Regions from separate parts of the Geobacillus sp. YHL genome, predicted to be linked through region 3. Evidence: predicted binding sites of a transcription regulator. Region 3 holds the regulator's gene; each other region holds the start of a gene.

Region 1 (7,573 bases), on a different contig from region 3:
GCGGTCCGCCCGGCTCTTCAGCAAGCTCAAGCGCCCTTCGGATCAGCCGTCTGGCCGCCGCCAGCTCCATCGCAGCATGTTGCGCGATATAGCGGGCTGCTGGCAGCGTCTTTATATCTGTTCGTTCATCGACATCATACATCGAGGTCAAACCGGCCAACCATTCATCTGGTTCCGGATGGGAGCGGGAAAATTCATAAAGGGCGACAATCATCTCCTGCAGCTCCGCATCGCTCCGGTCGCCCGTATAGGCATCCACGACAGCGAAAAACCGCTCGTTGTCCGGCTTTCCATATTCCTCCTCAAGCAGCTCTTCAAGGACATCCTCTTTCAACAGCTCGATTTCCGTTTCATCCGCGATGCGAAACGACGGATCCAAATCAAGCAAATAGTAATATTTGCGAATGACATCCAAGCAAAAGGAATGGAGCGTCGAGATCGCGGCGCGGGGAAGCAGGCTGAGTTGACGTCGCAAATGGAGCGAATGCGGACGCTTGGCCAATTCCCGCTCGAGCGCCTCGCCGATTCTTGCTTTCATCTCCGCGGCTGCCGCATTGGTAAAGGTAACGACAAGCAGCCGATCGATATCGACCGCTCCTTCTTCCGCCGTCACTTTTTGAATGATCCGCTCGACAAGAACGGCCGTTTTCCCGGATCCGGCCGCCGCGGCGACAAGAATGTCTCGGCCGCCCGCGGCGATCGCCTTCCATTGTTCATCCGTCCATCGGCTCCCAGCCGGCTTCGGGCGAATCGTGGCGTTCATTTATCCTTCCTTCCCTTCCGCTAGTTTTTCGATGACCGCTTCCTTCGTTTGCGGGGCAAGCTTCCGGTATTCGTTGCCGGAGAGTGCCTCATCAAATTGGCAGACCGGTTTGAAAACGCAAAACTCGCACGCTGTTTTATCTTTCAACTTGTACGGGGCGATCGACACGACGCCGTCGGCGATTTGCCCGCCGATGTCGATGAACAAACGGCGGACATGCTGGCGGAGCGCGGCAAAGTCGGATGGACTCGCCACCGACGAACGCGAATGGATCGACCCGCTTTTCGTAAGCTGAGCGGGCACAATCAGCGACCATTGTCCGTCTTCCGTTCGGCCGTCCATCAACCGGATCGCCTCGACGTCAGCGAGCAACAGCCCGCGCATCCGAAACGGTTCAAGCAACTTTTTCGCCATTTCCACCTCATCATCCACCCATTGCTTCGCTTGAACGATCGGATTGTGGATGTGAAAATAAAGCACCCCGGCTGGCAAGGCCGGCTGTCCGACGAGCTGTTCGGCATACGTCAGCACGATGTCCAGGTAGGTGAGCATTTGCAGCGCCAAGCCGTAATATACTTCCGTCAAATCGAGCGTTTTCGCGCTCGATTTGTAATCGATAATGCGAAGAAGCACTCCTTGGCTGCTTTCCGCCTTATCGACGCGGTCGATCCGCCCAACAAGCTCCATCACTGTTCCGTCGGGCAGTCGAAACCGAAGCGGCGGCAGGTCGCCATTGGGGCCGAATGACAGCTCAAGTCCGATCGGAACGAAACCGCTCGCCCGCGCATGCTCACTTAACACATGGGTTGTACGGGCAACGACGTGTTTCAATTTTCGTTTCATATATTCATAGCGATGAGAGCTTGAGAGCACTTGCTGCTGGATGAGCGGGGCGATTCGCTCGACCGCCTCGGCCGACAGCCGTTCACAGTCTGGTCTTGACAGTTCGCGCCAATCAAGATGCTGTTCGCGCAGCCGGTCGGCGATTTGCTTGATGGCGGCATGGAACAATTGCCCAACATCCGGCGCCTCAAGTCGGAAAACGTTGCGCTCTTTCAACCGCAGCCCGTGCGATGCGAAATGGGCGTACGGGCATTTTTGAAACTGCTCCATGCGCGAGACGCTCGCCTGAATTTTTTTGCCGTACAGCCGCTGGCTCCACTGTTTTTTGAGCGGCGTCGCTCCGTTTGTATAAAAGAGCGCGGAGACGGCATGCCGCACCTGCTCCTTCCAGTCCCGATGGCCGATGAACGTGTTATACACATCCCACCAAAGCGGATCGATGCCGTAGTTGCGCTTCCACGCTCGGAGCTGGCTGATCAAATACGTTTGCGTCGCCCGCGGCGCGGTCACGAACGCCTCTGCTTTTTCTGCCGGGGCGTCGAACGGGTCGTTGCCGCACAGATGCACCGGCGCATGCGGAAACAGTTCCGTAAGCTGCTTGATGAGCGGCGACGGCATCAACGCTTTCCCTTCCCCATCAGCAAGCGGATATGTAACATACAGCCGCCGGCTCGGACAAACAAGTGCCAAGTAGACAAAAAACGGGTCATAAAACAGCTGCTCCCGCCCCCCTGGGGCGAGCGCCACTCCCAACTCACGCAGCTGCTCGCGCTCCACTTCCGCCATCAGCCCGTCTTCCTTCACTTTTGCTGGAATAACGCCATCGTTGGCGCCGATGACGAACGCATACTTGATGTCAATTAAACGAGAGCGATCAAGCTGAGCGACGATCACCTGGTCCATCGCCGGCGGCACAAGGGAGAACTCCAACCGATCGAGCCCAGCCTCGATAATCTTGACAAACTCAGCGAGCGGCAGTGATTCTGTCCCGAGCATTTCTACATATTGGTCAAGCAAATCGACGACGGCGTTCCACGCCTGTTCATGCTGGCGCGCTTCAACGAGGCGGCCGTCCGCTTCCGCTTGTGCGCTCATTTTCTCTAGTTTTTTTGGAATCTGCAATTCTTCCAAAAACAGATATAATGCCATACAAAACCCGCGTCCGTCCTCCGCCCGACGCAGACGGCGCTCCAACCGGCGAAGCGGAGCGGCCAACGCCTCGCGCCATTCATTGAGCATGTCCTCAAACTGCCGCTCTTCGTCCGTTTGTGGTACGTTCAAACCGTCAAGCGCCTGATAGCGCCGATACGCCCAGCGCTCATTGTTTGTCCACTTATCCCCTTTGATTCCGTAAGCAAGCACATAGTTTTCGAGCTTGTCGGCCGCCTCGCGCCACATGTGCAGATCGCCGTCCGTTGGAAAAAGCAAATCCGTTTTCACCGCCCGAAACACCGCTTCATATCGCCAACGCGTCACGACCGTCTCTAAGGCAGCGCGCACGAGTTCAATGAGCGGGTGGTGGTGCATCGGTTCTTTTTCATCCATAAAATACGGGATCCCAAAATCAAAAAACACCGTTTTCACCAGATCGCGGTACGCCTCCGTCTGGCGGATGATCAGCGCAATGTCGCGATAGCGCGCCCCTTCATCGCGGACAAGGCGGATGATTTCGCGTGCGACCGCTTCGATTTCCGCTCGGCGATTGGACGCCTCATAAAGATGGACGGCATCGGTCTTTGCACCATATGGAAGCAACGGGCGTCGGTGAAATTGCGCCTCAAGATGAACGAGCGCCCTGTCTTCATGGCGTCGGTTGGCCGAAAGCACGATCGGCTCTTCGATCGCAATGTCATTGCTTAGCGCCAACTCCCTCAGCTGGCGGTACGTTTGCGCCGGCAAATAAAAGAGATGAAGTTCGTCCGGCATTCCGTCGTCATACGGGCGGTCGATCGTCAAACAAACGGTGACGCGCCGGCAATGGCGAAGAAGCTGTTCGATGATCATATATTCTTGCGGCGCAAAATGATGAAAGCCGTCGATGTAAATATCGGCATCCCGCAAATAACTTGAGCGCGGAATATGCTCAGCGAGCAAGCGCAAATAATCTTCCGAATCAAGATAGTGGCCGATAAGACTCCGCTCAAGTTCCTCATACACAAGCGCGACATCGCTCAACTTGTCAGCGAGCAAGCGGCGGCCCGGCTGGCTTGGCCCATCCTCGAACGCCTTGGCATGTCGGCGGAGTTCGCCCGGCGTCAGGCAATACCGTTTGCATTCGGTGATCATTTCGTTCAGCTGCTCGATAAACCCATGTTTGTCCGCCGCGCGGCCAAACAGTTTCAGCTCTTGTTTGCGTTGCTCAATAATTTTGCGGATCATCATCTGCACACCAACATCATGAATATGGTACCGGGTCATGCCGCCTGTTTCCTGCAGCACGCGCCAAGCGAGACGGGTGAAGCTGAACACTTGGGCGCGAATCATCCCGCCCACTCCCTCGGTATGTATCAACGCGTATTCGCATTGAAATGTCATTTGCTCCGGAACGAGATAGACGATCGCCCTTCCTTTTGGATCCTCTTGCAACTGGCGGCGAATTTCTTCGAGGCAGACAGCCGTTTTCCCACTTCCTGACCGTCCGAGCAAAAACCGCAGCGACATTGTATCCACCACCATTCGTTTCCTTTATTTGTTTTATTTTAGCACGTATGTTCGCTTTTAGGAAGAAAAAAACGCCCTTCCGGCCGCGGGTTATATAGAGGCAATCTGAAACGTTAACGTTTGTTTCTTTTTGTGGAGCCAGCCGACATGTCAGCGACTTGTTGGACGGCTGAACAACCCCGATTCGAAGGATCTCATTTATTGGTCTAAGAAGCTTCAATTCGTTATAGAAGCGGAAGGCTTCTTGCGAGATGAAGGTTAAAAATGAAAGGTGAACTGTTTAAACGGCCAGTAGCGAACATCCACCTTGCCGACAATTTGGTTGATTTTGACAAACCCAAAATGGCGGCTGTCCCAGCTGCTAAGCCGGTTGTCGCCAAGAACGAAAATGCAGCCGGGAGGCACCCGTGTTTTCCCGGTCACCTCCTCAAGCGTAAAATCCCCGGTCAGCCTGCCGTCAAGCAGCTTTTGCTTATACGGGCGCAAATACGGTTCGTCAACTTTTTTTCCGTTGACATACAAGATGTCATTTTTGTACGCGATCCGATCGCCAGGCAGGCCGATAACCCGCTTGACGTAATCTTCCTTTTTGTTGGCGTGAAAAACGATAATGTCAAACCGGCGAATAGGCCCGATGTCGTAGGAAAGCTTATTGACGATCAGCAAATTGCCGCTCTCCAGCGTCGGCATCATCGATTTTCCTTCCACCACGTAATTGCTGAACACGAACAACCGAAGCGTGGCGACAACACAAACGGCAACAAACCATGGCCATCGGCGGCCTCGTTTTTCTTTTTGCTTGGTCACTCCCCGCCCTCCTCGCCGCCTTGTTCTTCCGTCAACGAAAATCGCGCTTCCACCCGTTTTCCGGCGTACCAAAGCAACAGAACGACTGCGGCGATCATCGCCGTGCGCAGCGGCTGACGGATGAGCGCCTTCAAGTCATAGCCGATAAAACTGATGGTAAACACCATGATCATCTTTCCTAGCAGCACCGCCAATACAAACTGCTGGCGGCTGATGCGCGACAGTCCGGCAACAATATTGACAAGCGCCGATGGGGTGAACGGAAAGCAATACAACAAAAACAGCGGACCAAATCCGTGTCGCTCAATCCAATGCATAAACTGCCGCACTTTCGGGTGGCGGCGGACAAAGTGAAAAAAACGCTTCTGCCCCACTTTCCGCGTCAGCCAAAACACGATGAGCGAGCCAAGTGAAGCGCCTAGCCAAGAGATCAGAAACCCTTTCCATAGTCCAAACGCCGCTGCGTTCGCCATCACGAAGACGAACATGGGCAAAATGGGAAAAAACGACTCAAGCAACGTCGCTGCGATGCCGGGAAGCACGCCGAAAGAGCGGTATTGTTCGAGCAGGGAAAGGATGCTGTCGAGCGTGAACCATTGTTTGATTGTTTCCATATCCATGTCTATTCCCCATTCAAATGCCGTTTATATCTTTATTTTACACGTCCAGGCGCCTAATTTGAACTCATCTTTAGGAAAAACCATTTTTATCAATTTGTTCAGCTAACTCTGTTTTTCTTGCTGCATGCGAAATATGTATTGGAGTTTGCGCTCCCTCGCTTCCATCCGCTCGGATAATTTTGTCCGCAGTTGAGCCGTTCGGTATAACTGGTTGATGAACGATTTGCAGGAAACATCGAGGGATATGCTTTTTCCGTTGCGGAAATAAACGATGGTCCGCTCATATTTGGCAGGCTCATACCGATAAACGTGCATGTGCGAGAGCCAAACGCAGCGGGAGTCACGCGGAGAGGCGGTTGGAAATACGTAAATTTCATTGGCTGGTTCAATGGCGATCGGCGCTTTATGAGTGATGCCAATGACGGCTTTCGTTCCTTCTTTCCTTCCTTGAAAGCTGCTTCCGTAGTAATCGCAACTATGTTTAATAATGTCAATCGGCGTTTGTTTGATGATATATTCGCCGTCCTCTTCAATGACTTTCGCATACACATCGCTGTTTAAAAAGTATGGGAGAACCGCCATCGTATAACGGCTTACGATGAATTGTTCCAATACAATGAATTCATTGACTTTCATCCGTTCGTCTCCTCCCTTAATCAACTCGCTCACTACTCCTATCATACCATCAGTAGTTATTTTTTTCTATATTTTGCAAAAAATCTAATAAAAAAACCCATGACAATCGTCATGGGTGTTCTAGGAGTTTTCGAACGTTTGGCCGATTTCTTTGGACGCTAAATATTCATTCGCCTGTTCCAACGCGGTATGCTCGCCGACCGAGTCGCCAGCATACGTCTCTTCATTCATCGACCATTGCTCAACATGAAGATCCGTACTGACTCGAAACTCGGCAGGCATCAGCTCCGGCAGATCGCCTTGATTCTTTTCCATTACATCGCCTCCTTGTACTCCATAGGATGCGTCATTTTTTTCCTTATTATGCGATGGAAGCAAGGAGGCTCTTCGTCTCAAACAAAAAACGCCCGGCCAAGCCGGGCGTCTCTTTGCTGGTGATCGGCATTAGATGGCTGTAAACTGTTGGTGATCGGCATTAGATGGCTGTAAACTGTTCTTCTTCGGTCGATCCTTTCAAAGCGACTGTTGACGATTGGCCGCCAGAGATCACTTGGGCGACTTCGTCGAAATAGCCCGTGCCGACTTCGCGCTGATGGCGCGTCGCCGTGTAGCCGTACTTCTCGGCGGCAAATTCCGCTTGCTGCAGCTCGGCATACGCCGCCATGCCTCGCTCTTTGTAGCCGCGCGCCAGTTCGAACATGCTGTAATTGAGCGCATGGAAGCCAGCCAAAGTGACAAATTGGAACTTGTATCCCATTTTGCCGAGCTCTTGCTGGAATTTGGCGATCGTTTCGTCGTCCAATTTTTTCTTCCAGTTGAACGACGGCGAGCAGTTGTACGCCAGCAGCTTGCCTGGGAATTTTTCATGAATCGCTTCGGCAAACCGGCGCGCCTCATCCAAATTCGGCTCGCTCGTCTCACACCAAATGAGGTCGGCATACGGCGCATAGGCAAGCCCGCGGGCGATCGCTTGATCCAAACCGGCTCTTGTGCGATAGAAGCCTTCCGGTGTCCGTTCTCCAGTGATAAACGCTTGATCGCGCGGGTCGATGTCGCTTGTGATCAAGTCAGCAGCGTTCGCGTCGGTGCGTGCGATGAGCACCGTCGGAACCCCCATGACATCGGCGGCCAACCGCGCCGCAATCAAGTTGCGAATCGCCGTTTGCGTCGGCAAAAGCACTTTGCCGCCTAAATGGCCGCATTTTTTCTCCGATGACAGCTGGTCTTCAAAATGGACGCCAGC
Region 2 (7,573 bases), on a different contig from region 3:
TGAACCAAACGGAAATCATGAGCGACGTCCAGCCTGATTCGGCGTGCCCGAGAAGTTTGCTGATGAGGGCGTACAGCCCGGCCGCACCGCTCGCGAGAAAGGCCAAAAAACCGATGAGCGTAATGGCGCGAATCGGTGCGACGCTTAAGGACGTGATGCCGTCAAAGGCGAAGGCGAGCATCTTTTTGAGTGGGTATTTCGACTGTCCAGCCCACCGCTCATGCCGGTCGTAAAAGACGCACGTCGAGCGGAAGCCGACGAGCGGAACCAACCCGCGCAAAAAGAGATTGACTTCCGTGTAACGGCTCAGTTCATCGAGCGCCCGCTTGCTCATCAGACGGAAATCGGCGTGGTTGTAAATCAGCTCGATTCCGATGGCCCTCATGAACCGATAAAAGGCTTGGGCGGTCGTACGCTTGAACCACGTGTCTGTCTTTCGGCTCCGCCGCACGCCATACACGATGTCATACCCTTCGCGGTATTTTTGCACAAATTCGCGGATTGCCTCCACATCATCTTGCAAATCGGCGTCAATGGACACGGCACAATCGGCGTATGCCCGAACGGTTTCGAGCCCAGCGAGCAGCGCCCGCTGATGGCCGACGTTGCGAGCAAGTTTCACACCGGAGACAAACGGGTTGCGCTCGCTTTCTTCTTCAATGAGCGCCCATGTCCGGTCGCGGCTGCCGTCGTCGACAAAAACGATATGGCTGCCGATGGCGACCGCTCCTTCTTCGAGCAGCTGCTCAAGCAAAGCGGTCAGCCGCCGGATCGTTTCCGGCAACACGTCTTCTTCGTTGTAGCATGGGACGACGATGGCCAACAATGGTTTGTCCACCATGTGTTTCTTGCCTCCCTTCACTCCACTTCGTATACATAAATTTTCCATACTGACTGTCGATCGGTGAACGCCCGCAAGAAGCGGAGATGGATGTCGCGGGCGTTCATGATCGGGACGGAGGAAAAAATGTACTTGCCGCCAAGCTGTTTGAATGCCTTTGTGTTGATCTCGAAATGATGGATGACTTTATGCGATCGTTTCGTGAACATATAATGTTTTCCGAGCTCTGCCGAGAACAAATAGACGCGGTTGCCCCAATGGTCGAAATAGTCTTTCAGCACCGGGTTTTTGTCCAATTCCTTGGCGATGATGCGGCGAAACTTCCGCTTATACGATAACGGGTAAAAATTGTTGTACGTATCGAGCGTATAAAACCCGTTGTATTGAGCGATGGCCGGGTGAAGCCCAACGCTGGCGACGCGGTAGGACGATACCGGCTTGCCGATGTATTGCTTGATTTTGGTAAATAAATGTTCGGAATAAAACTGCTCGAACGACGGCGTGCCAGCGAGGCGATAGCGGATTTCCTCGTTAAACCCGCCAAGCAAAAGCAGCTGCAGCGCCAAGGCGATCGGCACGAGGCGCCGCCATGCGGTCCGTTCCTTGGCTAAGATTTGCAAGGCCAAGGCAAAATCGACGTAAATGACCATCGGCCGCAAAAAATGGAAGCGGGCGAAATTGAACGTATTCAAAAGGGAAATCCGTTCTTTCAGCGGCTGCCACCCTTTGTAAAACCAAAACGCATACCAAGCCGATAAGGCGATGTTCAACCAAAACAGCAAAAGGAAGCGCCGCTCCAATGGCCCGCGCTGACGGCGGCGCAAAACGAGAAAAAACGCCGCCCAAAGCACCGGCAAGATGATCGGCCCATGGACGGTCATCACATGCGTATGGCCGAGCACATAGTTTTTCAACGTCAACCGAAGGCAGTGGACGAAGCTGAGCCGCGAGGAGAGGAACTCGTTCCGGCTCGTCGGTTCGCCGCTGAAGACAAGCGAGTACACGAGGCGGTACTCGATGGCCAAAAACAAGCTTGTCATCAGGGCGATCGCGGCGAAAAACCGCTTGTTCCACTGCTTGCGGACAACGCCGTCAAACAGCCACACCGCCGCCATCGCGGCGAGGAAAAAGAAAAATCCGAGCACAAAGCTGGCGTAAAACGGAAGCAAGATGATCGCCAGCCATTCTTTCCATGTCGCTTCTCCGTTGCGGATCGACAGAAACGCCCAAAGCGCCAGCGGCATGCCGAGCGTGCTTAACATGCCGGACGGCCAAAACGGTGTCAGCGCAAAAGCAAGCGCCGCCCCGACGCGAATGAGCCATGATTCCGGTGAAGGCAAAAAGTGGCGCCTGAGCAGCCAATACATACCCAAAAAGGCGAATACCCTCGTGATCGTCTGGCTGAGCGCGTATGCCACCATGGAGGGGAACAAAGCGTGCAGCCACACGATGCCGCTGAATTCGGTGCCGAAGGCGTTGCGCGGTAAGCCGTTGATCACTTGCGGAATGACGGCATCGATTGGGCCGAACAGTTGGCCGCTGCGAACGAGCACGCGATACCAAGCGATGTTCGAATCCATATTGTCGTGCACGCGAATATGGGCGTGTTCGCCTAACATGTACAGCGGAGAAAGGTAGAGAGCCAATACGATGAACGCGATGGCGACCGCTTTTCGTTCTCTTTGTTCCATCTCGCGCGCCCTCCTTTCCCATACGGGAAGATTGCACAACATGATCCATTATAAACCGCTGCGATTAAAAGAGAATAAAAAAATCGTAAAGAAGTAGTGAAGAAGAAAAACAAAAAGGCTTATCACCACAACACGTACTTGACAAGCAAGGCGTTTTTGGATCCGCTATATAGCTCAAACATGGATGGACTGATTTTTCTTTATGCGCGTGAGTAAGACATAATTGGAAACCGTCCAGGACAACTTTAGGGTGAACAGCCATAAAAAAAGAAAGTGTCCCAACGCCCAATGGTGCACCGTTTATGACCACCATCATATACGCGTGAAACACCTTCACAAAATGATCGATCATCTTTTCTTGAAAGGGCGACGATCTTTTCGGTCCAACCTGCATGAAACCCGTCAGGCAAACAGCCCCATCACGCGCCTAAAGCCGCGCCGTTTTCGTTTCGCTTCTTTCGGCGGTTCATGCGGGGATGGGGGCCGGGTGTTCAACTGCTGTTCAAGACGGGCGACCGTTTGCTCCAGCACGGCGAGGCGGGCGGCGATTTCCTCCATTTCTTGACGGTGATGCAACAGTTGAATGGAGACGACATCATCCGCTTTTTGTTCCAATTGTTGCTCGAGTTCATCCAAACGCGAGGAGACGCGGTCCATTTCCGGTTCGATATATTCTTGGAACAGAGCGTGAATGGGAACGTTTGGCGGCGTTGTGGAAGAACGGCTAGAGGCCGGCGGTGCTTCGGGTGTTGCTTCTGGCGGCGCTTCCATGGCGGCGCCTTGTTCAAATTTGACACGTTCGAGCAAGGCGACCGTTTTTTCATCAAACAAGTAGTGGCCGGCCTCGTTTCTCCGCAACGGAATGTCGTATTTGCGCACCCAGCGCTGGATCGTTTTCGGCGATACACCAAGGCGAGCAGCGACGTCGGACGTTTTCAATTCCATCGTTTCACTCCTCCTTGTTTCGTCTTGTTTATCCTTTTTCCTCTGCATCTTTGAAAATCCTTCCCAGCCGACAAAACTAGTGTTGATTCGGCAAAGAAAGTGGAAAACAGCGAAGATTCGCCATTGGCGAAAAAAGATGGCTGTGGGCATGGGAATTGGTCATGCCATTTGGTAGAATAGAAGATAAAGAATGATGAACGACGCAAGGGGTGAAGCGGATGGCAACATGGTGGCTGGAATGGCTTGAGGGCGTCTCGTCGGTTTGGCGGCAGCCGCTTCTTTATTATGGCGCCGCGCTCGCTTTGGCCGTCGGTTGGCGGCGGGTGAAGCGGGAGCGCCGCGATTTTCATGTGCGCGTCTACAGTCTATGGCAAGAGTGGCGCGGGCTTTGGACGAAGGGATGGATGGCTGGAGCGATGTTGTCGGCGGCGGCCGTCGGCATCGGGATCGCGGTGCCGCAGGAAGCGGTTTGGGCGGTGACGGTGCTGACGGTGCTCTTGAGTTTGACGATGGAAGCGCGGTTGTTGTCGCCTGCTTATCCAGTTGGCGGCGCGCTTCTCGTGTTCGGTTTGGCGGAGCGAAGCAGCGCGTTGTCCCGCTGGCTTCCCGATGGCATGGCGGCGGCGCCGGCTTTGGCGGTGTGGCTTGCGTTGCTTTTGCTTTCGGAAGGATGGCTCATCATTCGCACGCGAAACGAGGCGGCCTCGCCGCAGCTTGCGAAAAGCAAGCGGGGGATGACGGTCGGCCTGCAATGGACGCAGCGTCTTTGGTTTGTGCCGGTTGTGTTGCCTGTATCAGGCGGCGCGCTGCCTCCGGCTTCCTGGTGGCCGCTCGTTTCGACGGGAGACGGCTATTCATTTTGGCTCGTGCCGTTTCTTCTCGGCTTTTCCCAGCGCCGCCAGCACATGCTGCCGGCGGAAGCGGCGCATACGGAGGGGCGGCTTGTTGTTCGGCTGGCGTTCGTTGTCGCCCTATTGGCTGCTTCCGGTATATGGTATCCACCGCTGGCGGTGGCGGCGGGGGCTATGGCCATCATCGGCCGCGAATGGATCGCGTTTTCCGGGCATCGCGCCGACCGCGCCCGCCCGCCCCGCTTTGCCCGCCATCCGCACGGCTTGGTGATTGTCGGCGTGCTTCCCGGCTCGAAAGCGGAAAAAATGGGGCTTTCGATCGGGGAAGTCATCATCAAAACAAACGGCGCCCCGGTGCGGAGTGAAACCGAGTTTTACGAGGCGCTCCAACGCAACCGCGCGTTCTGCAAGTTGGATGTCGTCGGACATAACGGCGAAGTCCGTTTCGTCCAAGGGGCGCTCTATGAGGATGAGCATCATGAACTCGGGCTGCTGTTCGTCCGTGATCGGAACGCATCAGCGTCTGAAGCTGTTTCGTAAAGGAGAATGGATCATGTGGTTTTTGGCGGCACTCATCATTCCGTGCCTATTGGTGCTGTTGTTTGCGCGGGTGACGTACAATCGGTACATCGCTGTGCTGTTGACGACGGCGCTGCTTGTCGCTTCCTACTTGAAAGGCTATACGGACGAGCTGCATGAAATCGTTGCTGACATTGCATCGACGATCGCCGGCTTTCTTTGGGCCGGCCGCATGCTCGACCATCTGAAGCAAAAATGAAGCGGCGTTGTCGGTTCAACCGTCTGTTTTTGGAAAAAGGCATCGTCGGCTGAACCTCGGATTGTCGAAACGGAACAGAGCGAAAACGCGGACCTTGGGCATGAATGGGTCCGCTTTTTCGCGTTTTTCGGTGCGAAGCGATGGAAAACACTGAGTGGGTTGGTACGAATATGAGTTCGCATTTTTGATGCATGGATCATCACGATGTGATACAATGGGGAAAGATGGTACGAAGGAGGAGGCGAAACGGTGGAGGGCCGTTTTCAATTAGTGTCGCCATACGAACCGCAAGGCGATCAGCCGCAGGCGATCGCCAAGCTCGTTGACGGCCTGCGCCGCGGGGTGAAGCATCAAACGCTGCTTGGGGCGACGGGGACGGGCAAAACGTTTACGATCTCGAACGTGATCGCCCAAGTCAACAAACCGACGCTTGTCATCGCCCACAACAAAACGCTCGCTGGCCAATTGTACAGCGAGCTGAAAGAGTTTTTCCCGCACAACGCCGTCGAATATTTTGTCAGCTATTACGATTACTATCAGCCGGAAGCGTATGTGCCGCAGACGGATACGTACATTGAAAAAGACGCGAAAATCAACGATGAAATCGACAAATTGCGGCACTCGGCGACATCAGCCTTGTTTGAGCGCCGGGACGTGATTATCGTTGCGAGCGTGTCGTGCATTTACGGTTTAGGGTCGCCGGAAGAATACCGGGAGCTCGTCGTTTCATTGCGCGTCGGGATGGAAATCGAGCGCAACGCGTTGCTGCGGAGGCTCGTTGACATCCAATACGACCGCAATGACATCGATTTTCGCCGCGGCACGTTCCGCGTCCGCGGCGATGTCGTCGAAATTTTCCCCGCGTCGCGCGATGAACATTGCATTCGCGTCGAATTTTTCGGCGATGAAATCGACCGCATCCGCGAGGTGGACGCCTTGACCGGCGAGGTGCTCGGCGAGCGTGAGCATGTCGCTATTTTCCCGGCATCGCACTTTGTCACGCGCGAGGAGAAAATGCGGCTCGCCATTCAAAACATCGAACAAGAGCTCGAGGAGCGGCTCGCCGAACTGCGTGCGCAAGGGAAGCTCTTGGAGGCGCAGCGGCTCGAGCAGCGGACGCGCTATGATCTTGAAATGATGCGCGAGATGGGCTTTTGTTCCGGCATCGAAAACTACTCGCGCCATTTGGCGCTGCGGCCGCCGGGCTCGACGCCGTACACCTTGCTTGACTATTTTCCGGACGATTTTTTGATCATCGTTGATGAGTCGCACGTCACCTTGCCGCAGTTGCGCGGCATGTACAACGGCGACCGGGCGCGCAAGCAAGTGCTCGTCGACCACGGCTTCCGTCTGCCGTCGGCGCTTGACAACCGGCCGCTCACGTTTGAAGAGTTCGAGCAAAAAATCAATCAAATTATTTACGTCTCGGCGACGCCAGGGCCGTACGAGCTTGAACACAGCCCGGGCGTTGTCGAACAAATCATCCGCCCGACCGGGCTTCTCGACCCAACGATCGACGTCCGCCCGACGAAAGGGCAAATCGACGATTTGATCGGCGAAATTCATGAGCGCGTCGAGCGGAACGAGCGGACGTTGGTGACGACGCTGACGAAAAAGATGGCGGAGGATTTGACCGATTATTTGAAAGAAGCGGGGATCAAGGTGGCGTATTTGCATTCGGAAATTAAGACGCTCGAGCGCATTGAAATCATCCGCGATTTGCGGCTCGGCAAATACGATGTACTGGTCGGCATCAACTTGCTTCGCGAAGGGCTCGACATCCCAGAAGTGTCGCTTGTCGCCATTTTGGACGCCGACAAAGAAGGGTTTTTGCGCTCGGAGCGCTCGCTCATCCAGACGATCGGCCGGGCGGCGCGCAACGCGAACGGCCATGTGATCATGTACGCCGATACAGTGACGAAATCGATGGAAATCGCCATTCAAGAGACGAAGCGGCGCCGCGCGATTCAAGAAGAGTACAACCGAAAGCACGGCATCGTGCCGCGCACGGTGAAAAAGGAGATTCGCGACGTCATCCGCGCGACGTATGCGGCGGAAGAGACGGAGACGTACGAGGCGAAGCCAGCGGCGACGATGACGAAACAAGAGCGGGAAGAGCTGATTCGAACGCTCGAAGCGGAAATGAAAGAGGCGGCCAAAGCGCTCGACTTCGAGCGGGCCGCCCAACTGCGCGATATTATTTTCGAATTGAAAGCGGAAGGGTGATGGCCGGGTGAACGGAATGGATAAAATCATTGTCAAAGGGGCGCGCGCCCACAACTTGAAAAACATTGACGTCGAAATTCCGCGCGGCAAGCTCGTCGTCTTGACCGGGCTGTCCGGGTCGGGGAAGTCGTCGCTGGCGTTTGATACGATTTACGCGGAAGGCCAGCGCCGCTACGTCGAATCGCTGTCGGCGTATGCCCGCCAGTTTTTAGGGCAGATGGAAAAACCGGACGTCGATGCG
Region 3 (7,573 bases):
GTTCAGTCCGTCCGTTTTGACGATCCGGAACAAATGGTGGCGTTTTGCCAAGCGATTCAGGCTTCCTCCCCGGTCAACGCTCATTTCACTCCGTATCCGAGCGACATGCCCGGCTATGAAGACAAAGTGATCATGGCCGCCGGCACGTTCGTCCAAGGGGCAAGCATTGAGTTGACGGCCGACGGGCCGTTGCGCCCCCCGTATGTCGCGTATGTGCAAGGCGGATTGACGTATTCGCATGTGAAAATCGCCGTCTGTTCCGCCATTCAGCGTTTGCTTGAACAGCGGTTGATTTGTTTGTGAGGAAACGTCACGTTTCATTGACTCATTTCCTAACATTATGGTAAAATAAAGGTATCAAAAGCGAGGAGGAATTGGCATGAGCAGCCAAATTCGTCGTTCCATGCCATTGTTTCCGATTGGGATCGTGATGCAGCTGACCGACTTGTCGGCTCGGCAAATCCGCTATTATGAAGAGCACGGCCTCGTTTCGCCAGCGCGCACCGAAGGCAACCGGAGGCTGTTTTCGCTCAATGACATTGACCGCTTGCTGGAAATTAAAGATTTGATCGACCAAGGCGTCAACTTGGCGGGCATTAAGCAAATTTTTGCCGCGCGGGAGGAAGGACGCCACCAGCAGGCGGAGAAAGTCGAAAAAGTAGGAAAACCGAAGCTGTCGGACGAAGAACTGCGCGAAATTTTGCGGAATGAATTGCTGCAGGCCGGGCGGTTCCAGCGCGCATCGCTTCGCCAAGGAGATCTCGCTCGCTTCTTTCATTAATGACGGAAAATGATTTCCGAGCCGGGGAGGAGTTTGGACATGGCAAAATATACGCGTGACGACATTCTACACATCGTCAAAGAGGAAAATGTCAAGTACATCCGCCTGCAATTCACCGATATTTTGGGCACGATCAAAAACGTCGAAATTCCGATCAGCCAGCTGGAGAAAGCGCTTAACAACAAAATTATGTTTGACGGGTCGTCGATCGAAGGATTTGTCCGCATCGAAGAGTCGGATATGTATTTGTATCCGGACTTGGATACGTTCGTCATTTTCCCGTGGACTTCAGAAAAAGGAAAAGTCGCCCGCTTTATCTGCGACATTTACAACCCGGACGGCACGCCGTTTGAAGGCTGTCCGCGCTATAACTTGAAGCGGATGCTGAAAGAGATGGAGACGCTTGGCTTCAACGCCTTTAACTTAGGAGCTGAGCCGGAATTCTTCCTTTTCAAGCTGGACGAAAAAGGACACCCGACGATGGAGCTGAACGATCGCGGCGGCTATTTCGATTTGGCGCCGACCGATCTTGGGGAAAACTGCCGGCGCGACATTGTGCTCGAGCTTGAGGAAATGGGGTTTGAAATCGAAGCGTCCCATCATGAAGTCGCCCCGGGCCAGCATGAGATCGATTTTAAATACGCTGATGCCGTAAAAGCGTGCGACGACATTCAAACGTTTAAGCTCGTCGTCAAAACGATCGCCCGCAAACACGGATTGCATGCGACCTTTATGCCGAAGCCGATTTTTGGGATTAACGGTTCAGGAATGCATTGCAACCTGTCGCTGTTCCGCAACGGTGAAAACGCCTTTTTCGATCCGAACGGCGACTTGCAGTTGAGCGATACGGCGCGGCAGTTTATCGCCGGTGTGCTGAAGCATGCGCCGAACTTTACGGCGGTGACGAACCCGACCGTCAACTCGTACAAGCGGCTTGTTCCAGGCTATGAAGCGCCGTGCTACGTCGCTTGGTCGGCGCGCAACCGCAGCCCGCTCATCCGCATTCCAGCTTCGCGCGGCATGAGCACGCGCATTGAGGTGCGCAGCGTCGACCCGTCGGCCAACCCATACTTGGCCATGGCGGTGCTTTTAGCCGCTGGGCTTGACGGCATTCGCAACAAGCTCACTCCTCCGGCGCCAGTGGATCGAAACATTTACGTCATGACGAAAGAAGAACGGCTCGAAGAAGGCATTGTCGATTTGCCGGCAACGCTGCATGAAGCGTTGGAAAACTTGAAGTCCGATGAAGTGATGATTCACGCGCTCGGCAAACATTTATTCGAGCATTTCGTCGAAGCGAAAGAAATTGAGTGGGATATGTATCGGACAACGGTTCATCAATGGGAATTGGACCAATATATGGAACTCTACTGATTCATAAAAAAGCTGCCCTGAAAAAAACGGGGCAGCTTTTTTATGGGCGCAGGCCGGCACGAGTCAGTCGAACAGGCGATAGACGCCGATCACTTTGCCGAGAATCGTGCAGTCGCGGACGATGATCGGCTCAAGATGGGCGTTTTCCGGCTGCAGGCGGATGTGGTCTTTTTCCTTGAAAAACCGCTTCACCGTCGCCTCGTTGTCTTCCGTCATGGCGACGACGATGTCGCCGTTGTTGGCCGATGACTGCTGGCGGACGATGACGTAGTCGCCGTCGAGAATGCCGGCTTCGATCATGCTGTCGCCCATCACTTCAAGCATAAACAGCTGCTCCTCGCCGGCGGCGAGCCGCTTCGGCAGCGGAAAGTAGCCTTCGATGTTTTCCACCGCTGTAATCGGTTGGCCGGCCGTCACCTTGCCGATGATTGGCACCGAGATGATCTCCTCTTTTTCTCTCTCCTTGGCCATATCGTTGTCCAAAATTTCAATGGCGCGCGGCTTTGTCGGGTCGCGGCGGATGTACCCTTTGCTTTCTAGGCGCGCGAGATGCCCGTGGACCGTCGAACTTGACGCCAGTCCAACCGCTTCCCCAATTTCCCGCACCGACGGAGGATAGCCTTTTGTTTTTACTTCCTGTTTAATAAACTCTAAAATTTGCTGTTGTCGTTTTGACAGTTTCGTCATTGTTTCACACCTCTCGCCACATCATTTGCCTTCATTATACCATGCGGAAGACGAAAAAACAAACATAAGTTCGAGTTTTTTATTGACACAAACAAATGTTCCTGGCTATAATGAAGGAAAGCGAACAAACATTCTAGAAAGGGTGGGAGGGAATGAGGAAAACGTTGCTGCACTATGTTTTGTTTTCATTTTTGTTTGCGCTCGTGTTGGCAGGGTTCGTTTACGCCAGCAGCCCGGTCGATAAAAAAGAATACGTGACGATCACGGTCGCTCCCGGCGATACGCTTTGGGGGCTGGCAAAACAGTACGAACAGGAACACCATATGCCGCCTGATGAGTTCATCCGCTGGGTCGTCGATGTCAACCATTTGCCGAGCCCGCGTCTTGCCGCCGGTGAACAAATTGTCATTCCTGTGTTAAAATCAAAGCAGGGCGGCTCGGTGGCCGTCAATCAGTGATGGAAAGAAGGGATTGGCCATGAGGGCGGTCATTTACTGCCGCGTCAGCACGGACAAAGCTGAACAGGAAACGTCGCTCGCGAGGCAACGAGATGAGCTCGAGCAGCTGGCGGCCGAGTGTGGATTTGAAGTCGTGAAAGTGATCGCCGAGCAGGCGAGCGGTTATGAAGCCGACCGCGACGGCGTGTTGGAGCTGCTTTCGCTTTGCGAGGAAGGCGAGGTCGATGTGCTGCTCATTCAAGATGAAACGCGGCTTGGGCGCGGCCATGCGCGCATGGCGGTGCTGCATTGCTTGAAAAAGCAAGGGGTGAAAATATACAGCGCCAGCCACCGCGGGGAGATGCCGCTGTCGGAGGCCGATGAGATGGTGTTATCCATCATCGCTATTGTCGAGGAGTACCAAAGAAAAATACATAACGCCAAAATTAAGCGTGGCATGCAGCGAGCCATCGCCAGCGGCTACCGACCGGAGCGGAACCTAAGGCGCCGGGGCGAAAACGCCGGGCGCGATCGAATCGATCTGCCGGTTGAGGAGATCGTCCGCTTGCGCGAGCGCGGACTGACGTTTGCCGATATCGCCGCGACGATGCGAAGCTTCGGCTACGAGGTGTCCAAGGCGACCGTCCATCGGCGTTACCAGGAATATATGGACGAGCAACAAAGGCGGCGTTGATCGTGTACTGCGCCTGGCCCTAAAGCGGCGAGCGGGCAAAGGAAACCAAGATGCCATCGTTGCCATCTTCCCGGTTGATCAGATAAGATAAAACAGAGTGAGAATATGGCAGATAGGAGAAGATGATCAATGCTTGCCAAACATAAATTAGCCCGCATCAATGAACTGGCGAAAAAAGCGAAAACGGCCGGCTTGTCGGCCGAAGAGGCCTTCGAGCAAGCGAAGCTGCGCCGTGAGTACATTCAAGCGTTCCGCAAGGCGATGACCGATATGCTCCATACAGTGACCGTCATTGACCCGAGCGGCAACGACGTGACGCCGAAAAAATTAAAGGAAAGCCAGCGGCGGCGCTTCCATTAAGCCGCGAAAAAACAGACGGCGTCTCGTTTGTCCCGAAGGAGGAAATAAACGTTGTACAAGGAATCTGATTTTCTATATGATAGTAAATGACACCATGTTGATGAAAGGGAGGAAGACGATGGCGCATTCAATCGAGGAGTTGGCGATTACCACCATTCGAACGCTGTCGATTGACGCGATCGAAAAAGCGAAATCCGGGCACCCGGGCATGCCGATGGGCGCGGCGCCGATGGCGTACACGCTTTGGACGAAATTTATGAATCATAACCCGGCGAATCCAAACTGGTTCAACCGCGACCGGTTTGTCTTGTCAGCCGGGCACGGGTCGATGTTATTGTACAGCTTGCTTCATTTAAGCGGCTACGACGTATCGATGGATGATTTGAAACAATTCCGTCAATGGGGAAGCAAAACGCCGGGCCATCCGGAATACGGCCATACGCCGGGCGTGGAAGCGACGACCGGCCCGCTCGGCCAAGGGATTGCGATGGCGGTCGGCATGGCCATGGCGGAACGGCATTTGGCTGCTACATACAACCGCGACGGGTTTGAGATCATCAATCATTATACGTACGCCATTTGCGGCGACGGCGATTTGATGGAAGGAGTGGCGAGCGAAGCTGCGTCACTCGCCGGCCACTTGAAGCTCGGCCGTCTGATCGTCCTGTATGACTCGAACGACATTTCGCTGGACGGGGAGCTCAACCTGTCGTTCTCGGAAAACGTCGCCCAACGTTTCCAAGCGTACGGCTGGCAATATTTGCGCGTTGAGGACGGCAACAATATTGAAGAAATCGCCAAAGCGCTCGAGGAGGCGCGGGCGGACCTCAGCCGGCCGACGCTCATTGAAGTAAAAACGACGATTGGCTACGGCGCGCCAAATAAAGCGGGCACGTCCGGCGTCCACGGCGCTCCGCTCGGCGCCCAAGAGGCGAAGCTGACGAAGGAAGCGTACCGCTGGACGTTTGCTGAAGATTTTTATGTACCGGAAGAAGTATATGCCCATTTCCGAGAAACGGTGCAAGAGGCCGGTGCGAAAAAAGAAGCGGAATGGAACGAACAGTTCGCCGCGTACGAACGGGCGCATCCGGAGCTGGCCGCCGAGCTGAAGCGGGCGATTGAAGGGAAGCTTCCGGATGGCTGGGAGGCGGCGCTGCCGGTGTATGAAGCGGGCAAAAGCCTGGCGACCCGCTCATCGTCCGGGGAAGTGATCAACGCCATCGCCAAAGCGGTGCCGCAATTGTTTGGCGGTTCGGCGGACTTGGCAAGCTCGAATAAAACGCTCATCAAAGGCGGCGGCAACTTCTTGCCGGACAGCTACGAAGGGCGCAACATTTGGTTTGGCGTGCGCGAGTTTGCCATGGGGGCGGCGCTGAACGGCATGGCGCTTCACGGCGGGTTGAAAGTGTTCGGCGGCACGTTCTTCGTGTTCTCTGACTATTTGCGTCCGGCGATCCGCTTGGCGGCGCTGATGGGCTTGCCGGTCATCTACGTCTTGACGCACGACAGCATCGCCGTCGGCGAAGACGGGCCGACGCACGAGCCGATCGAACATCTCGCTTCGCTTCGGGCGATGCCGAACTTGTCGGTCATCCGTCCGGCTGACGCAAACGAAACGGCGGCAGCATGGCGGCTGGCGCTCGAATCGACGGACAAGCCGACTGCGCTCGTCTTGACGCGTCAAGATGTGCCGACGTTGGCGGCAACAGCTGAGTTGGCGTATGAAGGCGTGAAAAAAGGTGCGTACGTCGTTTCACCGGCGAAAAACGGCGCTCCGGAGGCGCTGTTGTTGGCGACTGGCTCGGAAGTCGGTCTGGCCGTCAAAGCGCAAGAAGCGCTCGCCGCTGAGGGCATCCATGTCTCCGTCATCAGCATGCCATCGTGGGACCGCTTCGAAGCGCAGCCCAAATCGTACCGCGATGAAGTGCTTCCGCCGGCCGTGACGAAGCGGCTCGCCATTGAAATGGGCGCGTCGCTCGGTTGGGAGCGCTACGTTGGCGCCGAGGGCGACATTTTGGCCATCGACCGATTCGGTGCTTCCGCTCCGGGAGAGAAAATCATGGCTGAGTATGGCTTTACGGTTGACAACGTCGTCCGCCGCACAAAAGCGCTGCTCGGCAAGTAACCGGAAAGCTGCCCTTGCGTTGTTGCAGGGGCAGCTTGTTTTTGTGAAAGATGGCTGCGCTTTGGTCAAGTATTTTCGGGGTTGAATCGAGGGCAAAGGCTTGTTTGTTGGCCTGTTTGCGGCCGCATGGCCATCGCAAACAAAAATCGACAATGTTAGTGAAAAAACTTGCCGTTAATAGACATATTTTTCCCTTTTCCTTTTCTATAATAGAAAATAGATGAACAGAAATGGGGGATGGGGCATGGTCCGCTATTGGATTTATTTGTTGAATGACGATGTGGCGTCGCATTACCGCCATCGGGCAGAAAAAATTGTCGAACTGCTTCGTGAGCATCAATACGCGAAAGCGCCGCTGAAGGCGATTTGCCGCAAGCAAGTCGAATTTATCACCGAACGGCTGTCATTTTCGCGCCTGGAACTTGGCTTAAAGCAATATTTTGCCGGCCGCGTCGGCAAAAATTTGGAGCGCAATATGTTTGTTTTGCAAAACGACGCCGGCGAGGAAGCGTTGCTTGTCGTGCAAAAGCGCCGCTTGCTTCTTGTCGCTGACAGCGCGCCGCTTGCCGCGGACATCGGGCGGGCGCTCGCTCGGCTTTCGCCGACGTTTTTGGCGGTCGACGCCGATTTTGTCGATTACTACTGGCTGTCTGCGCCTCGGCAAGGAAGAAAATTTGCGTAATGAAAAGATTTTTGTCGCGAAATATTGTCTAATGACGCATCGTTTAGTACACTGTTAGGGAGACAACAAGAAGGAGGAAAATCGCTGTTATGTGGGGTACGATTCTCGTTGGCGTGCTGGCGCTCATCGCCGGGGTGGCGATCGGATTTTTCGTCGCCCGCAAAACGATGATCAATTATTTGAAGAAAAACCCGCCGATCAATGAACAAATGATTCGCATGATGATGATGCAAATGGGCATGACTCCGTCGCAGAAGAAAATCAATCAGATGATGAAAATGATGAACAATCAACTGAAATAAGCGAAACGGACACTCGATCGAGAGTGTCTTTTTATTTTGCCAAAATGTTCTTTCAAAATTTTTCTAGTTTTGTTACAATAATATGGCGATTGTTCGTCAGCCAAATGAAAGGAGGGCGGGCCTTATGCGCG
Region 4 (7,573 bases), on a different contig from region 3:
GACAAGCTGCTTCGGAATTTGCCAATATTCCTTCATCGGTTTGGAAAAGGCGATGGCCGTCAATATACCAAGGAGAAGCACTCCTGCGATTTTTCGCGCCGTTTCTTTATTCAATGTCGTCCACTCTCCTCGCTCCCGCCTACACCATGCAAAAACGGTTACAGTTTTAATTTTGCCTGAACCGGGGAAAATATAATCGCCCTGTCGATAAAAAAGCTGCCCGGAATTGGATGGACTTGCATCCGGACAGCCGCGCGGCTTTTTGCTTATCTTTATGAAACACCGTAGTTCTCTTAAGGAAAGCGGGCGCCAAGGCAGAACAGGCAGGCGGAATCGGCCCGCTTTGAGAGGGATGCGCCTCCCCTCGACGAACAGGGGAAACAGGAATCAATGTTTCATTTTCGCCGCCAGTTCCAACAGCTCTTTGGCATGCCGTTTCGTCAATTCCGTCATCTCGACGCCGGAAATCATCCGCCCGATTTCTTTCACTTTCTCCTCCTCATTGAGCTTCCTCACGACTGTTTTCGTCCGTTCCCCATCCGTCTCTTTGGCGATCAACAAGTGCGTGTCCGCCATCGCAGCGACTTGCGGCAGATGGGAAATGCAAAGCACTTGCGACTGGCTGGCGATGCGGTAAATTTTTTCCGCCATTGCCTGGGCGACGCGTCCGCTGACACCGGTGTCGACCTCATCAAAAACAATCGACGTCACTCCTTGATGTTTGGAAAAAATCGTTTTCAACGCCAGCATAATGCGCGACAGCTCGCCGCCGGAAGCGACTTTGACGAGCGGTTTTAACGGCTCGCCGACGTTCGTCGAAATGTAAAACTCGACGACATCGATGCCATCTTCTTGGAACCTAACCGGCACGCCGTCGACCAAGGGGGCGTCAAGCGATCCTTCGCGCTTGGCAAATACGATGTCAAATTTCGTTTTGTCCATGTACAAGTCTTTCAGTTCTTGATGAATGCGCTCAATCAGGCGCCGGGCATATGTTTGCCGAACAGCGGTGACGTTTTTCGCCTCCGTGAGCAACTCGTCCGTCACCAGAGCGAGCTGCTGCTTAAGCTCATGCACATGCGTTTCGCGATTTTCGATTGTCTCGATTTCCTCGGCGATCGTCTCGGCATAGTGCAAAATATCGGCGATCGTCGCCCCGTATTTTCGTTTGAGCTGCCCGATTTCCGCGAGACGGCTTTCAATGGCATCGAGCCGCTCTGGGTCGTATTCCATCTCCTCAATTTGATCGCGCAGCTTGTACATGACTTCCTCGAGCAAATAGTAGCAGTTCGCCGTCGTTTCATGCGCATCTTTGAGCGCTGCATCCATGCCTGCGACGTCATCGAGATGGCGCATCGCCTCCCCGATGGAATCAAGCCCGCGTCCCTCTCCGGAGAGGGCCTCATAGCTTTTCTGCAGAGCGGTATAAATTTTTTGAAAATTGACGATGCGAACTTTTTCCTCCATCAGCCGCTCGTCCTCGCCCGGCTCGAGCGCCGCCTGCTCGATTTCACGCAGCTGAAACGTCAGCAAATCAAGCCGGTGCGCCATTTGCTGTTCATTTTCGCTCAGCTTTTTCAATTTGTTTCCGAGCTCCTCATACCGCTCATAGACGGCGCGGTAGCGAGCAAGCGCCTCTGCCGCCTCTAGGCCGCCGAACTCGTCTAAAAGCGGCAGATGGCGGGACGGATCCATCAGTTCTTGATGTTCATGCTGGCCGTGAATATCAACAAGCGTCGCCCCGATGTCGCGCAGCACCGCCGTCGTGACGAGCTTGCCGTTAATGCGGCAGACGCTTTTGCCGTTGGCGAAAATATCGCGGCGCAACACGATCATGCCGTCGCTGGCGTCGATGCCAACGTCTGCGCATTTTTGCCAGCACGGATGGCGGTCATCATCAAGCAAAAACAGCCCTTCGATTTCCGCCTTTTCCGCTCCAAAGCGGACAAATTCAGCGGAGCCGCGTCCGCCGATCAACAAATGAATCGCGTCGATGATGATCGATTTGCCGGCTCCCGTTTCGCCGGTTAACACCGTCAGCCCTTTGTCAAACGACAACGAGAGCGACTCGATAATGGCGAAATTTTTAATCGACAGCTCGGCGAGCATTTCACCACTCCTTGCCTGTCCGATTCATTCCACTTTTGATTATAGCACGTATGTTCGGATTTGCAAACGAGGACCGCCCTGTCGTTCCGTCCTTGAACGTGGAACGGAAGCTGGGCCGGTCCTCGCCTAGAGCATGGACAACAGCTGGTCGGACACTTTTTCCGCATCTTTCGGAGTACGGCAGATGATCAGGCACGTATCGTCGCCGCAAATCGTACCGACGATTTCGTTCCAATCCAAATTGTCGAGCAAGACGCCGACGGCATGGGCGTTGCCCGGCAGCGTCCGCAACACAAGCAAGTTGCCCGTTCCGTCAAGCTTCACAAACACATCAACAAGCGCCCGCTTCAGCTTTTGCAACGGATTGAAGCGCTGGTCGGACGGAAGGCTGTACTTGTAGCGGCCGTTGGCCATCGGCACTTTGACGAGCTGCATTTCTTTAATGTCGCGCGAGACGGTCGCCTGGGTGACGTTAAAGCCAGCTTCTCTCAGCCGGTCGACAAGCTCGTCTTGCGTTTCAATGTCATGGTTCATAATGATTTCGCGAATTTTAATATGCCTTTGCCCTTTGTTCACATTGCGCCACCTCCCCGCTTTTCAAAGTGCAGAGCAGATTGTCCGTCCCGCCGACGCTATTTGCCGCTTGGCTCCACGCTCCCCGCCCGCAATCGGGCATGCGCCTCGCTCACCACGTCGGCGACGGATGCTGGCAGTCGGTTTTCTCCCTCCCGGTTTCCTCCAGGATAGGCAGCATGAAGCAAAAATTCAATATTGCCGTCGCCGCCGGTAATCGGTGAATACGTTAAATGAAGAACATCGAACCCTTCCGCGCAGGCGAATTGAATGATCGATTCGAGCACTTCCTCGTGAATGTTCGGATCGCGGATGATCCCTTTTTTGCCGACCTTTTCCTTGCCGGCTTCAAACTGCGGCTTGACGAGAGCAATCACATCGCCGCCCGGCACCATGACCGTCTTGACGACCGGCAAAATGAGCCGCAGCGAAATAAACGAGACATCGATGACAGCTACTTCCGGCAGCCCTTTCGTAAACTGATCCGGCGTCACGTAGCGGAAGTTCGTCCGCTCCATTACAACGACGCGCTCGTCTTGACGCAGCTTCCAGGCAAGCTGGTTGTAGCCGACATCGACGGCATACGTCAGCTTCGCCCCATGCTGCAAGGCGCAGTCGGTGAAACCGCCGGTCGACGCGCCGATGTCAAGAACAATTTTATTTTCCACGCGAATATGAAACTCGCGCAACGCTTTTTCCAGTTTCAACCCACCGCGGCTGACGTACGGAAGCGGGTTGCCTTTCACCTCAAGCGGAATGTCAACCGGCACTTTTTCCCCGGGCTTATCGAGTCGAACGTCGTTTGAATAGACAAGCCCGGCCATGATCGCTCGCTTCGCCTTTTCCCGCGTTTCCGCCAGCCCTCGTTCGACAAGCAGCACATCGAGCCGTTCTTTTTTTCCTTTCATGTCTCAAGCCCTTTTCTGTTTTCTTGGCACCATCGTTTTGATGCGGTCGATGATATGGGTCGACGTCAGCCCGATTTCATTGAGCAGCTCGCTGACGCTTCCATGTTCGATAAAGCGGTCCGGGATGCCCATCCGTTCGATGACCGCTCCGTGATAACCATGATCATGAGCAAACTCCAACACAGCACTGCCAAAGCCGCCTTGCAGCACCGCCTCTTCGACCGTTAAGATCGGCAGGCGGCTCTCAAGCAGTTCGTGAAGCATCGCCACGTCCATCGGCTTCAAAAAGCGAGCGTTGACGACTTTCACCGATATGCCGTCTTTCGCCAGCTCGTCGGCCGCCTTAAGCGCCATCGAAATCGTCGTGCCAAACGTCAAAATCGCCGCATCGCAGCCGTCGCGCAACACTTCCCACGTGCCGATTGGGATTTCTTTCAGCTCCTCATCAAGCGGTACGCCAAGCCCGTTGCCGCGCGGGAAACGCATGGCGATTGGCCCGTCGTCGTAGCGGATGGCGGTGTACACCATGTGCTGTCCTTCGTTTTCGTCTTTTGGCATCATCAACACCAAGTTCGGCACATGGCGCAAAAAGGCGATGTCAAACACCCCTTGGTGCGTTTCGCCGTCCGCCCCGACCAACCCAGCACGGTCAATGGCGAAAAAGACATTTAAGTTTTGCCGGCATACATCATGGACGACTTGGTCATAGGCGCGCTGCAAAAATGTCGAATAAATGGCCAAAAACGGTTTCATCCCTTGCGTCGCCAATCCAGCCGCGAGCGTTGTCGCGTGCTGCTCGGCGATGCCAACATCAAACATCCGATCTGGAAACTCGCTTGCAAACCCTTCCAGCTTCGAGCCGACCGGCATCGCCGGCGTAATCGCGACGATGCGCGGGTCGGTGCGAGCGAGCCGGCGCACGGTTTCGCTGACAAGCGCGCTCCATGACGGACCGGCCTCTTTCGTTTTGACAAAAGCGCCGGTTTCGATTTTGTACGGCCCTGTGCCGTGCCATGTGCCGACTTTGTCGTTTTCCGCCGGACTGTATCCTTTCCCTTTCTTCGTGATGACATGCACAAGCACCGGACCTTTCATCTTCTTCGCATAGCGCAAGTTCTCAAACAAATCCTCAAAATCGTGGCCGTCGACCGGGCCTAAATACGTAAACCCGAGCTCTTCGAAAAACACGCCGGAGACAAGCAAATATTTCAAGCTGTCTTTCAGCCGCTCGGCCGTCGCCGCCAGCTTGCCGCCAACCGCTGGGATGCGCTTGAGCAGCAGCTCCAGTTCATCTTTCACCCACTGGTATTTGCCGGCGGTGCGCAACCGACCGAGGATGTTGTGCAACGCGCCGACGTTCGGGGCGATCGACATTTCATTGTCGTTTAAGATGACAATCATATCCGTTTTCTCATGCCCGATATGGTTGAGCGCCTCAAGCGCCATGCCGCCGGTGAGCGCCCCGTCGCCGATGATCGGCACGATGTATTCATCCGTCCCTTTCAAATCACGGGCGATCGCCATTCCCATCGCCGCCGACAGCGACGTCGAGCTATGGCCCGTTTCCCACACGTCATGCTCGCTTTCGCTCCGTTTCGGGAACCCGGACAGCCCCTTGTATTGGCGGAGCGTGTCAAACGCGGCGGCGCGTCCGGTCAAAATTTTATGCACGTATGACTGGTGTCCGACATCCCAAATGAGCTTGTCTTTTGGGCTGTCGAATTCGCGGTGGAGGGCGATCGTCAGCTCGACGACCCCTAAGTTTGGGCCGATATGTCCGCCCGTTTTCGACAACTTCTCAATTAAAAACCGCCGAATCTCGGCGCTTAACCGTTTCAGCTCAGGAATGGACATGTTTTTGACAACGCGCGGATGGTCAATTTTTGTCAAGTCCAACAAAGATCACTCGCTTTCATTCTGTCGTTCTCCGAGCCGTTTCTCCTCGTACAGGTAGTATTATTATACATGATCCGGCGCGAAAAATCGACTTTTCCCGCCAACGCAGCCCGTCACCACCTAGGACGCGTTTTGTGGTGTATCTATAGAACTTGCGGCGGCCGCCCGGCGGAAAACAACCAAAAAAACAAGGCCGCCTCCGCCCCGAAGGAAAGCGAACAACGGGAACAAGAGGCCGCCGCCCCGCATCAGTGGTCGCGGACCGCGACAAGCTCGCAAATGTAGGCCAGCACCGCGTCATCGATTTTGGCTTGTTGCAAATGGCGCTTCGCGGCGTCGATGTGAAACGCCAGTTTCTCTTTGGCACCGCCTAGCGAAAGAAGCGCCGGATATGTCGCCTTCTTGTTGTCGCGGTCGCTGCCGACTCGCTTGCCGATTTTTTCTTCCATTCCTTCAATGTCCAAAATATCGTCGCGAATTTGAAAGGCGAGGCCTAAATGTGCGGCGAACTCGTTGAGTTCGCGCGTCTGCCGACCATCGGCGCCGCCAAGCAGCCCCCCGGCGTGCACGCTGTATTGCAACATTTTCCCCGTCTTATGGCGGTGGATGTATTCCAGTTCCGCAAGCGCCAGCGTTTTTCCTTCCGCCTCCATATCAGCCGCCTGTCCAGCGACCATGCCTTCCGGGCCGGCCGCCTTCGCGAGCTGCTCGATGAGCTGCAGCCGGACAGAAGGCGGAACGCGGTCGTCATCAACCTCGGCGATCAATTGAAACGCATACGTAAGCAAGGCGTCCCCGGCCAAAATGGCCATCGCCTCGCCGAACACTTTATGGTTCGTCGGTTTGCCGCGCCGCAAATCATCGTTGTCCATGCTTGGCAAATCATCATGAATGAGCGAGTACGTATGGATCATTTCAATGGCGCAAGCGACTGGCAGACCGATCGCCGGGTCTTTGCCAAGCGCTTGGATGGTCGCCAGCAACAAAAGCGGGCGGATTCGTTTGCCGCCGGCCTCAAGCGAGTAGGCCATCGCCTTTTTCAGCGTCTCCGGCCCACGAAGCCGCGCCATATAGGAGGAAAGCGCCGCCTCGACGGCCCGTTTTTGTTCGTTGAGAAACTGTTCAACCGAAAGCTGCGCCACCCGTCACTCCTCCTCCGGCGAAAAAGGGACAAGCTCGCCGTCTTCACGCAGCATGTACTCCAACTGTTTCTCCACATGCTGCAATTTATCATGGCAAAGCTTGGACAGTTTCATGCCTTCTTGAAAAAAGGCGATCGCCTCCTCAAGCGGCACGTTCCCTTCCTCGAGCTTTTCGACGATTTCCTCCAGTTTTTTCATCGCTTCTTCAAACGTCATCTCTTTTTCTTCGCTCATACGTGTTTTTCCTCCACTCCCGTCACTTGACAATCGACTCGTCCGTCTTGAACTTGAATGGAAAGATGCTCGCCGATTCGAAGCTGGTTCGTTCGTTTCACGAGCTCGCCCTGCTCATTGTACACCAAGCTGTAGCCGCGCTCCATGATGCGAAGCGGACTGAGCGCCTCAAGCCGGGCGAGGTTGGAGCGAAAGCGGAACCGATGGCGCTCCACCGCGGTGCGCATCGCTTTTTCCAGCGCATTGGCGGCCGCCTTTTGCCGTTCTTTCATCCGCTCAAGCTCTGCAGCTGGATGGTGCCGCCATAGTCTCATGTCAAGCTCATGCAACCGCTGACGATGTTTGTCGACGAGCCGTTCGCGTTGGCGGCTAAGCCGCTCAAGCAACGCATCAAGCTGCTGTTCTTTTTGTTCATAGAGCCGCTTGGGATAGCGGAATGCGTAGGATCCTTGCAGCCGGCGAAGCTGCTCTTTATCAGCGGCAAGCTGCTCTTTCATGGCGCGGATGAGCCGCCATTTCCGCTCGGCGAGCCGCTCAGCGAGCTCCCCAACATGCGGCGCCGCCATCTCAGCTGCTGCCGTCGGCGTCGGCGCCCGCAAATCGGCGACAAAGTCGGCGATCGTAAAATCTGTTTCATGGCCGACAGCGGAAATAATCGGTATTTTTGAGGCGAAGATGGCGCGAGCGACGATTTCTTCATTGAACGCCCAC

Evidence for each region. The regulator LexA, encoded in region 3, represses DNA repair genes until DNA is damaged. The targets are predictions, from matches to a motif close to CGAACATATGTTCG.
Region 1: a site for LexA is predicted at 4,308-4,321, ahead of addB (helicase-exonuclease AddAB subunit AddB). Genes of this name have one in related genera too.
Region 2: a site for LexA is predicted at 5,272-5,285, ahead of uvrB (excinuclease ABC subunit UvrB). Genes of this name have one in related genera too.
Region 4: a site for LexA is predicted at 2,153-2,166, ahead of recN (DNA repair protein RecN). Genes of this name have one in related genera too.

The regions. Positions count from the first base shown of each region.
Region 1 covers NZ_JAEIGB010000003.1:96,597-104,169, reverse strand. Annotated here, with positions in the region: gene addA (helicase-exonuclease AddAB subunit AddA) at 1-763, opposite strand, end outside; gene addB (helicase-exonuclease AddAB subunit AddB) at 764-4,267, opposite strand; gene lepB (signal peptidase I) at 4,526-5,074, opposite strand; gene JCR24_RS04925 (TVP38/TMEM64 family protein) at 5,071-5,694, opposite strand; gene JCR24_RS04920 (competence protein ComK) at 5,797-6,330, opposite strand; gene JCR24_RS04915 (hypothetical protein) at 6,451-6,645, opposite strand; gene aceA (isocitrate lyase) at 6,806-7,573, opposite strand, start outside.
Region 2 covers NZ_JAEIGB010000015.1:17,084-24,656, forward strand. Annotated here, with positions in the region: gene JCR24_RS12525 (glycosyltransferase family 2 protein) at 1-841, opposite strand, end outside; gene JCR24_RS12530 (DUF6044 family protein) at 859-2,532, opposite strand; gene JCR24_RS12535 (MerR family transcriptional regulator) at 2,935-3,477, opposite strand; gene JCR24_RS12540 (PDZ domain-containing protein) at 3,696-4,868, shown strand; gene JCR24_RS12545 (CsbA family protein) at 4,882-5,106, shown strand; gene uvrB (excinuclease ABC subunit UvrB) at 5,356-7,332, shown strand; gene uvrA (excinuclease ABC subunit UvrA) at 7,349-7,573, shown strand, end outside.
Region 3 covers NZ_JAEIGB010000005.1:95,748-103,320, forward strand. Annotated here, with positions in the region: gene JCR24_RS07205 (methionine gamma-lyase family protein) at 1-303, shown strand, start outside; gene JCR24_RS07210 (MerR family transcriptional regulator) at 380-781, shown strand; gene glnA (type I glutamate--ammonia ligase) at 821-2,155, shown strand; gene lexA (transcriptional repressor LexA) at 2,219-2,842, opposite strand; gene yneA (cell division suppressor protein YneA) at 2,995-3,300, shown strand; gene JCR24_RS07230 (YneB family resolvase-like protein) at 3,320-3,973, shown strand; gene JCR24_RS07235 (DUF896 domain-containing protein) at 4,103-4,333, shown strand; gene tkt (transketolase) at 4,452-6,458, shown strand; gene sirA (sporulation inhibitor of replication protein SirA) at 6,703-7,140, shown strand; gene JCR24_RS07250 (YneF family protein) at 7,230-7,442, shown strand; gene JCR24_RS07255 (ABC transporter transmembrane domain-containing protein) at 7,567-7,573, shown strand, end outside.
Region 4 covers NZ_JAEIGB010000011.1:66,261-73,833, forward strand. Annotated here, with positions in the region: gene spoIVB (SpoIVB peptidase) at 1-114, opposite strand, end outside; gene recN (DNA repair protein RecN) at 388-2,109, opposite strand; gene ahrC (transcriptional regulator AhrC/ArgR) at 2,236-2,685, opposite strand; gene JCR24_RS11215 (TlyA family RNA methyltransferase) at 2,742-3,590, opposite strand; gene dxs (1-deoxy-D-xylulose-5-phosphate synthase) at 3,594-5,486, opposite strand; gene JCR24_RS11225 (polyprenyl synthetase family protein) at 5,735-6,628, opposite strand; gene JCR24_RS11230 (exodeoxyribonuclease VII small subunit) at 6,632-6,862, opposite strand; gene xseA (exodeoxyribonuclease VII large subunit) at 6,859-7,573, opposite strand, start outside.